4 regions of the Streptomyces sp. NPDC028635 genome follow, and region 2 is predicted to be linked to each of the others. Evidence: riboswitches for the same ligand, from Rfam matches in the RefSeq annotation. Region 2 holds a riboswitch; each other region holds the start of a gene.

Region 1 (2,192 bases), on a different contig from region 2:
CGGAAGCCGCGGCGACGGGGTGTCCTCGGCGGGGCGCGCGCCCCCGCTCGCGCCGTGGCGCGGCCGACGGCGGACGGCGCCGCTCGGGCCGGGGCGGCCGACGGCGGGAACGACCGCCCTCACCGTCACCCGGGCGGGGGCCCGTTCACCCGTACGGCCGACCCGGCCGACCGGCGTCAAGCGGCAGCGTGCCCCCTGGCGGATGACCGGCCCCTGGCGCCGGGGGCCCGTTCACCCGTTCACCCGTACGGCCGACCGGCCGGCCCGCGTCAGCCGAAGCCTGTTGTCCCCGCAGCCGCCGTCGAGAGCCCGCCTGCGGCCCTCCTCGGCCGGGCGGCGGCCGAGGAGGGCCGTGTCGGCGGTCCGTGGCCGCCTGAGGGCCGTGGGCCCCGAGGAGGGGCGTGGGCCCGAGGAGGGGCGTCGGTCAGCTCACGCGGCCGTACCAGACGCTCTTCGTCCAGATCTTCTGCAGGCGCACCACGTCGCCCGTCTTCGGGGCGTGCCAGATCTTGTTCTTCCCGGCGTAGATGCCGACGTGGTAGACGTTCGACCCCGAGTGGAAGAACACCAGGTCACCGGCCTTACGGCTGCCGGCCGGGATGTGGTGCGTCTTGTTGTACTGCGCGGCGGCCGTGCGTGGCAGCTTCTTGCCCGCCTTCTTGAACGAGTACAGCGTCAGTCCCGAGCAGTCGAACCGGCGCGGCCCGGTGGCGCCCCACTGGTAGGGCGCGCCCTTCTTGGACGCGGCGATCTGCAGTGCCTTCGTCGCCGTCGTCGCGGCGGAGGCCTCCGAGGCGAGGCCCGGGACCACGATCGAGCCGCCCACGGCGGCGATGGTCAGGGCGGAAGCCGTACCGGCCCGGGCCATGAGCGACGGGACACGATTGAGCGCAGTCATGCGCAACCCTTCGTCAGCCGCCTGTGAAGGATGACCTGTCGGATTCGGGCTGGCGAAGTAGCCCGGCCGCTGACGCGGCTTCACCCCAAGGGCTGCTCGGCCCGGTCGTGGCATGACCGTTCCGGCGACCCGTCGTGCTTGGGTCCTCCACTCCTGCCGATCCACTCCTGTCGACCGGTCATCCGGGCGGCGGCAGGACTCGGCGTCCGCCCGGATCGCCCCGCCGCTGTGGCGGGGGCTTGTCGTCAGTCAGGGATCTTGGCCCACAACTGTCCGAAAATCCCAACGGAAACGGGTATTTGTGGGGTTCCTCACCACTCACCCGTTCGGGTGGACAGCCCTGTGTTCGATGGGGTGTTCACCGATCCGGCGAGCCCCGGACCAGCGGCGGAACGCTTCACTCCGGCCCCTCGTCCCGCCGGTCGCGCAACTCGGACCCCCCGAAAAAAGGGCGTTGGGATAGGCCGATGGGGGGTAAGCCGTCCGGCCCGTTTGAACTCGTTCGGCCCTCGGCTCAACTCCCGGCCCACGGGGGCGGGGTGACCCGAGTCGCGCGGCGCTCACCCTCGGCAGGGCCCCGGCGGCCCGAGACACGCTGTCCCGGCGCTCCTGTCACGAGTATGAGGAAGGTCTGCTGCCGGTCATGTGATGATCAAAGGCTGGTTAACGTCGTTGAAACTCCGACGGGCTAGCCTCCCGACCCACGCCACCAGGGGCTTTTCTGCCCGCAATTGAGCGCGGTAGGGAAATTTGTCTGTGTGTTACACCTGTCCCCGTCGCGGTGGCTGCGGCAGCCGGACCCCGCACGGTCCGGAGCAAGGACTGTGAGGTGGCACGTGCAACTGACCCCGCACGAGCAAGAGAGACTGCTCATTCATGTCGCGGCCGATGTGGCCGAGAAGCGTCGCGCGCGCGGACTCAAGCTCAACCACCCCGAGGCGGTCGCCATCATCACCTCGCACATCCTCGAGGGCGCCCGTGACGGCCGCACCGTCGCCGAACTGATGGCCACCGGACGCAAGCTGCTCACCCGGAACGACGTCATGGACGGCGTCGCCGAGATGATCCACGACGTGCAGGTCGAGGCCACCTTCCCGGACGGCACCAAGCTCGTCACCGTCCACGAGCCGATCATCTGACGGGGGGCGCGCCATGATTCCCGGAGAGATCCTCTTCGCCGAGGACCCCGTCGTGTGCAACGAAGGGCTCGAGGTCACCCGGCTGACCGTCCTCAACGCCGCCGACCGGCCCGTGCAGGTCGGCTCCCACTACCACTTCGCCGAGGCCAATCCCG
Region 2 (2,192 bases):
CACAGCTCGGCGGGCGGCAGGTCGTACTCGCTGGGCGGGACGTCCTCGTCGTGCTCACCGGTGCCGACCAGCTCACGGACCAGCGCGTACTGGGCGTGGTTGGTGTCCTGGTACTCGTCGACCAGGACGTGCCGGAAGCGGCGGCGGTAGTGCTCGGCGACGTCCGGGAAGGCGCGCAGCAGGTTGACCGTCGTCATGATCAGGTCGTCGAAGTCGAGGGCGTTCGCCTCGCGCAGCCGCGACTGGTACAGGGCGTAGGCCTGGGCGAGGGTCTTCTCGAAGCCGTCGGTGGCCTGGGCAGCGAAGTCCTCCTCGTCGATCAGCTCGTTCTTCAGGTTGCTGATCTTGGCGCTGAAGGACTTGGGCGGGAAGCGCTTGGGGTCCAGGTCCAGGTCGCGGCAGACCAGGGCCATCAGCCGCTTGGAGTCGGCGGCGTCGTAGATCGAGAAGGACGACGTGAAGCCGAGCTTCTTCGACTCGCGGCGCAGGATGCGCACACACGCGCTGTGGAAGGTCATCACCCACATCGCGTTGGCGCGCGGGCCGACGAGCTGCTCCACGCGCTCCTTCATCTCGCCCGCGGCCTTGTTGGTGAAGGTGATCGCGAGGATCTGGCCCGGGTGGACGTTCCGCTCGGCGAGCAGATGGGCGATGCGGTGGGTGAGTACGCGGGTCTTGCCGGAGCCGGCGCCGGCCACGATGAGCAGCGGGGAGCCGGAGTGCACGACGGCGGCGCGCTGGTTGTCGTTCAGCCCCTCGAGCAGCGCGGCGGCGTCGAGCGCGGGGCGCGGGGCACCGTCGCGGTAGTGCGTGTCCCGGTCCGGCGGGGGCGCGTCGAACTTCCCGCCGAACAGATCGTCCGGAAACGGTTCCGGAGCGTGTTCGTCCTCGGGCGGCGGCGGGGGCTCCTCCGTGTGGGCCCGCGGGGCCTGGAGGTCCGCCAGGAAGCTGTCGTCAAAGAGGCTGCTCATCGCTCTCCGAGTCTAGGGCGCCCCACTGACAACCCGGGCCCGTCCGGGAAACATCACACGTCACCGTCCATCACCGGCCGGCGACACAACGCGATGGTCACGGAAATGTATCGGGCATATCACGCACCAACCTTCACAGCAGGCACACGAGTTGGCTACCGTGCCGCCCAGGCCGCACGAACTCCACCGGCGAACGTCGCCGGGCCGCGCGGCCTCCGCCGAGTCCGGTACGCCCGCACAGCGACCGGAGCCGGGGACCCACCCGAGACCTGGGGTGAATCGGCCCTCCCACGGGGAGAGCCGTAGGGCACACCTTCCACACAGCCCGAACCCGACAGCTAACCCGGTAGGCGGCCATCTGGAAGGAGTCGCCTCCCTTGGCGTCGCACCGCAAGTCGCGTCCCGCGGGGACCCTCGCCGGAATAGGGACCCCCGCCCTCGCCACAGCCGCCCTCACCTCCGTGGCCCTGCTGTCCCAGACGGCCGACGCCGTCCCCGCGGACGACAAGCCCAGCCTCGAGGAGGTCGAGAAGAAGGTCGACGACCTCTACCGGCAGGCGGAGTCCGCGACCGACAAGTACAACGCGGCCAAGGAGCGCACCGCCAAGCAGCGCACCCGCGTCGACTCCCTGATGGACGACGTCGCCCGGCGCACCGAGAAGCTCAACGAGGCGCGCGAGCAGCTGGGGTCGTACGCCGCCGCCCAGTACCGCACCGGCGGCGCGTCCCTCCCGGACACGGCGACCTTCCTGCTCGCCGACTCCCCGCAGCAGTACTTCGACCAGAGCCATCTGATGGACCGGCTGACCAGCCACCAGAAGGACGCGGTCGACGACTACGTGACCCAGCAGTCGGAGACGATGAGGCAGCGCCGCGAGGCCACGGACGGCCTGCGCACGCTCACCGACTCGCAGAACGATCTGCGCACCGCCAAGGCCACCGTCCAGAAGAAGCTCGCCGACGCGCGTGAGCTGCTGTCGAAGCTGACCGCCGAGGAGAAGGCGCGGCTCGCCGCGATCGAGCGGCACCAGCAGGAGGAGGCCGCGCGCAAGGCGGCGGACCTGGCCCGGCAGCAGGCGGCCCAGCAGCAGCGGCAGGACCGGCGGCAGGACGGCGGCGGCTCCCCGTCCGGCGGCACGAGCACCGGCACCGGCACCGGCTCGGGCAGCACGAGCACCGGCTCCCAGGCCGAGAGGGCGCTCGCCTTCGCCCGCGCGCAGA
Region 3 (2,192 bases), on a different contig from region 2:
CGCCCTTGCCGTCGGCGAGGATGCCGCGCAGCTGGTCGAGATCCCCGTCGCGGACCATCTTCCAGAACTCCGCGCCGTCCGCCGGGTCCGACAGCGGCAGGTTGACGTTGCGCACGCCCGGCAGCTCGACGTCCGGGCCCTCGAGCTTCTGGTCGGCCGCGTTGCGGAAGTCGAAGATCGTGTGCAGCCCCAGGGAGGACAGGTACGCCGCGTCCTCGGCCGTGGCGTGGGCGAGGTGGCCGCTGCGGAACAGTACGCCGTGCCGCACCCGCCGTCCGTCGACCGTGGGCAGCCCGCCCACGTCTCGGAAGTTGCGCACTCCGGTCAGCTCGGGTTCGGTCGACGGCACCTGCTGCGTCACGAAGGGCTCCTCCCGCTCGTACCCGCCGACGCGGCTCGAATGGCCGACGGGTGCCCTTCGACGATACGACATGGATTCCCGGGGCAACCGGTTGTCCCCGCCCCCCGGCGACGGCGGTCGAATGGGACGGATATCCATCCACGTCGCATCTGGGCTTTCTGCCCGAATTGGCGCCTTCCTTCCAACTCGCAATGAATTGAGGGTCCCTGGGGGCGGGTGGCGTGAGGAGGGTCATAACGGTGACCGTCCGTCGTACGTCATGTCCACGTAATGGAGGCGTATTTCCCGGTGAATTGACGTACGGACAGCAGATCGAATGCACGCAGTGTGACGGCGTGTTCCGGTAGTGGATCACGAGAAACGCCCGTTCACGCAACCTTTCGCTTGTCCCCGTGCGTCTTGCTCGCTTACGTTCCCCACCGAATCCGGACGGACGCCGAATCCTGCCGCCGTCCGGCGCACCGCACCCACCCACCCGACGTACGGCAGGAGCGGGGGACCCACAGGTACGACCGCCTGTTCCGGTTCCCGGAACGGCTCTGGGGTGAAGCCGCGCCCAGCGCGGCCGGGCATCTCCAGCCCGAACCCGACAGCTCACCTCGCAGGCGCCGGAGAGGAAAAGCGCCATGCCCGCAAAGGGTAAGCACCGTCGTCCGAAGTCCCAGCGTTTCGCCCGCACCCTCGCCGTCGCCGGCACCGGTGGCGCCGCCCTCGCGCTGCCGCTCATGGGCGCCGCCGGTGCGCACGCCGCCACGCCGCAGACCGCCGCCCAGTCGGTGTCCGGCAAGGCCGTCCAGAGCCTGCCGTCCGCCGAGAAGAAGGCGCCGCGGTCCGGCGTGCGCGTCTACACGGTCAAGTCCGGCGACTACCTGTCGAAGATCGCGAACGAGCAGCACGTCGCCGGCGGCTGGAAGAAGCTCTACGAGGACAACCGCGAGGCCGTCGGCAGCGACCCGTCGCTCATCCACCCCGGTCTGAAGCTGACCCTCGGCAAGAAGGCCGCCGTGGCGCACAAGGCCGCGCCGTCGCACAAGAGCGAGGCGCCCGCGCACAAGCCCGCCGCCAAGGCCGCCGAGCCCGCGAAGGCCGAGCCGGCCCGGTCGGCGAGCACCGCCGCCGGCTTCACCCTTCCGGTCAGCGGCGCCACCATCGGCACCGCGTACCACACCCCCGGCAGCATGTGGGCCAGCGGCTACCACACCGGTGTCGACTTCGTCGTCCCGACCGGCACCACCGTCAAGGCCGTCGGCGCGGGCACCGTCGTCTCCGCCGGCTGGGGTGGCGCCTACGGCAACCAGGTCGTCATCAAGCTGAACGACGGCTACTACGCCCAGTACGCGCACCTGTCGCAGATCTCCGTCTCGGCCGGTCAGAGCGTCACCGCGGGTCAGCAGCTCGGCCTGTCCGGCGCGACCGGCAACGTGACCGGCCCGCACCTGCACTTCGAGATCCGCACCACGCCGGACTACGGCTCCGACGTGGACCCGGTCGCCTACCTGCGCGCCCACGGCGTCACCGTCGGCTGACCCCGCGCCGCCCCGGCGGCCACCCGTCTGACACGCCACCAAGGCCGGACCCCGACCCACGGGTGTCCGGCCTTCGGTGTGCCCGGCCTTCCGTGCCCGGTGCGGCCGGCGTCTCACGGCCGTCACGCGGCCCTCACGGCCGGGGCGCTTATTCCCGACGGGGCCGGACACCTGAAGTGGCTTATCTCACCGACCGTCAACCCCTGCCTACGGTCGCGTAGGTCACATTGCAGGGTGAATCATGGTCTGCCGTGGCAGACGATTCGAAGAGTGACAGCAGAGCAGTGATCGGGTCGTACGTGGCG
Region 4 (2,192 bases), on a different contig from region 2:
CGTTCATGGACACCGGCGACGATGTCGTCCCGGATCGCCGTGCACACCGAGTGCGCCGGAATTCGCATGTCCGACCTCCGCCTTGATCCCCGTGAAACGCCGACGATGGACGCGTGTTCCGTGACTCTATTCCAAGGGGGCGGAATTTCCGACGGCGAGCCGGATTCCATGGATATTTTTTGGTCACCTGCCGGTTTTCTCCCGGGGACGAGGAGCCGGGAAACGCCGAAAGCCCCGGCGCGGTGCGCCGGGGCTTCCTGGGGCTGATGCCGTGCTGGTGCGTCAGACGTTCACGCCGTGCGCGCGCAGATAGGCGACCGGGTCCATGTCGGAGCCGTACTCGGGGCTGGTGCGCGCCTCGAAGTGCAGGTGCGGCCCGGTGGTGTTGCCGGTGTCGCCGGACAGACCGATCTGCTGGCCGGTGACGACCTGCTGGCCCACGACGACGCCGATCGACGACAGGTGCCCGTACTGGGTGTACGTGCCGTCGTGCATGCGGATGACGATCTGGTTGCCGTAGGCGCCGCCCCAGCCGGTCTCGACGACGGTGCCGTAGCCCACCGCGTGCACCGTGGTGCCGGTGGCGGCGTGGAAGTCGATGCCGGTGTGGTGGCCGGAGGACCACAGGGAGCTGCTGGCCTCGTAGCCGGTGGAGACGTAGGAGTGAGCGATCGGGGCCGTGAAGCTGTTCAGGCGCTTGCGCTCGGCCTCCCGGGCGGCACGCTCCCTGGCCTCGTGGGCCCGCGCGGCGGCGGCCTCACGGGCGGCCTGCTCGATGGCCGCCTGCTCGGCGGCCTGCTTCTGGGCCTCGGCCTGGGCGTCGATCTGCGCGGCGACCGCGTCGTCGACGCTGATGACGGGGAGCAGACCGGTGTGCTCGGCGGAGGTGTCGGCGGCGAGGGCGGGGGCCGCGAGGGTGCCGATGACGCCGGTGGTGGTGAGCGCGGCGATACCCGCGGCCTGCGCGGTGGTGCGCTTCATCCGGCTGGGACGACGGTGCTTCCCGGTGGCGCTGACGAACGCCATGTGGTGGCTTGTCCTTTCCTTCCCTCTCGCCTACCGGGTTAGCTGACGGGTTCGGAGCAGGAAGGTCTCCTACGGGCACCCTCGCGGGCGCCCGATTCACCCCAGGGACGTGTGGGTCCCCGGCTCCCCTGGCTCGCGCCGTACGGGGACTCGGCGATGACTGTCCGGTGCCGCGGGTGCGGCGCACTGCCTGACGAACAGCCCGGACGAAGCTACGGTGATCGACCTTCAGTCCTCAAACGAATCAGGGGTTTTGTAAGCCATCCCACAGGCCAGACAGGCAACCTCCGCCCCAATTCGGGCATATGGGGGATGCCGCGCCTTGGATCATAAACAGGCCGGCAGGCACGGCAAGGGCCCTGGTGCTCCGTCAGACACCAGGGCCCCACGCGCGTGTGCGGCTACTCCGCGCTCACCACGGTGACATCGCCGATACCGAGGGCCTCGACGGGCTCCTTGATCTGCGCGGCGTCACCGACGAGGACGGTCACCAGCCGGTCCACCGGGAAGGCGTTCACGACCGCCGCCGTGGCCTCCACCGTGCCGGTCGCGGCGAGCTGCCGGTACAGCGTGGCCTGGTAGTCGTCGGGCAGGTGCTGCTCGACCTGGTCGGCGAGCGTGCCCGCGACGGCGGCGGCGGTCTCGTACTTCAGCGGGGCCACCCCGACGAGGTTCTGCACGGCGACATCGCGCTCGGTCTCGGTCAGGCCGCCCTCCGCCAGGGTGCGCAGCACCTTGAAGAGGTCGTCCAGCGCCGGGCCGGTGTTCGGCGTGTCCACGGAGCCGCTGATGGCGAGCATCGCCGCGCCCGTGCCGTCGGGGGCGGAGCGCAGCACCTGGCTGAAGGCGCGCACGCCGTAGGTGTAGCCCTTCTCCTCGCGCAGGACCCGGTCCAGGCGGGAGGTGAGGGTGCCGCCCAGGCAGTAGGTGCCGAGCACCTGCGCGGGCCATACGCGGTCGTGCCGGTCGGGGCCGATCCGGCCGATGAGCAGCTGCGTCTGGACGGCGCCCGGGCGGTCGACGATGACGACCCGGCCGGTGTCGTCGGCGGTCACCGCCGGCACGGGGCGCGGCTCGGTGCGCGAGCCGGTCCAGGCGCCCAGGGTGTCGCCGAGGAGGTCGTCGAGGTCGAGGCCGGTCAGGTCACCGACGACCACCGCGGTGGC

What was found. Region 2 has a riboswitch for cyclic di-AMP ahead of AB0E88_RS20430 (NlpC/P60 family protein). Riboswitches for the same ligand answer to the same signal wherever they lie in the genome.
Positions count from the first base shown of each region.
Region 1: another riboswitch for cyclic di-AMP. It lies ahead of AB0E88_RS09275 (C40 family peptidase); the one in region 2 lies ahead of AB0E88_RS20430 (NlpC/P60 family protein).
Region 3: another riboswitch for cyclic di-AMP. It lies ahead of AB0E88_RS14185 (LysM peptidoglycan-binding domain-containing M23 family metallopeptidase); the one in region 2 lies ahead of AB0E88_RS20430 (NlpC/P60 family protein).
Region 4: another riboswitch for cyclic di-AMP. It lies ahead of AB0E88_RS06835 (M23 family metallopeptidase); the one in region 2 lies ahead of AB0E88_RS20430 (NlpC/P60 family protein).

Region 1 is NZ_JBEZWX010000006.1:160,761-162,952, reverse strand. Features, by position in the region: gene AB0E88_RS09275 (C40 family peptidase) at 425-898, opposite strand; cyclic di-AMP (ydaO/yuaA leader) riboswitch at 902-1,113, opposite strand; gene AB0E88_RS09270 (urease subunit gamma) at 1,735-2,037, shown strand; gene AB0E88_RS09265 (urease subunit beta) at 2,051-2,192, shown strand, end outside.
Region 2 is NZ_JBEZWX010000018.1:46,288-48,479, reverse strand. Features, by position in the region: gene pcrA (DNA helicase PcrA) at 1-971, opposite strand, end outside; cyclic di-AMP (ydaO/yuaA leader) riboswitch at 1,178-1,341, shown strand; gene AB0E88_RS20430 (NlpC/P60 family protein) at 1,349-2,192, shown strand, end outside.
Region 3 is NZ_JBEZWX010000010.1:195,502-197,693, reverse strand. Features, by position in the region: gene AB0E88_RS14190 (tyrosine-protein phosphatase) at 1-361, opposite strand, end outside; cyclic di-AMP (ydaO/yuaA leader) riboswitch at 786-982, shown strand; gene AB0E88_RS14185 (LysM peptidoglycan-binding domain-containing M23 family metallopeptidase) at 988-1,887, shown strand; gene AB0E88_RS14180 (SGNH/GDSL hydrolase family protein) at 2,172-2,192, shown strand, end outside.
Region 4 is NZ_JBEZWX010000004.1:254,895-257,086, forward strand. Features, by position in the region: gene AB0E88_RS06830 (GntR family transcriptional regulator) at 1-68, opposite strand, end outside; gene AB0E88_RS06835 (M23 family metallopeptidase) at 283-1,026, opposite strand; cyclic di-AMP (ydaO/yuaA leader) riboswitch at 1,039-1,192, opposite strand; gene AB0E88_RS06840 (pitrilysin family protein) at 1,428-2,192, opposite strand, start outside.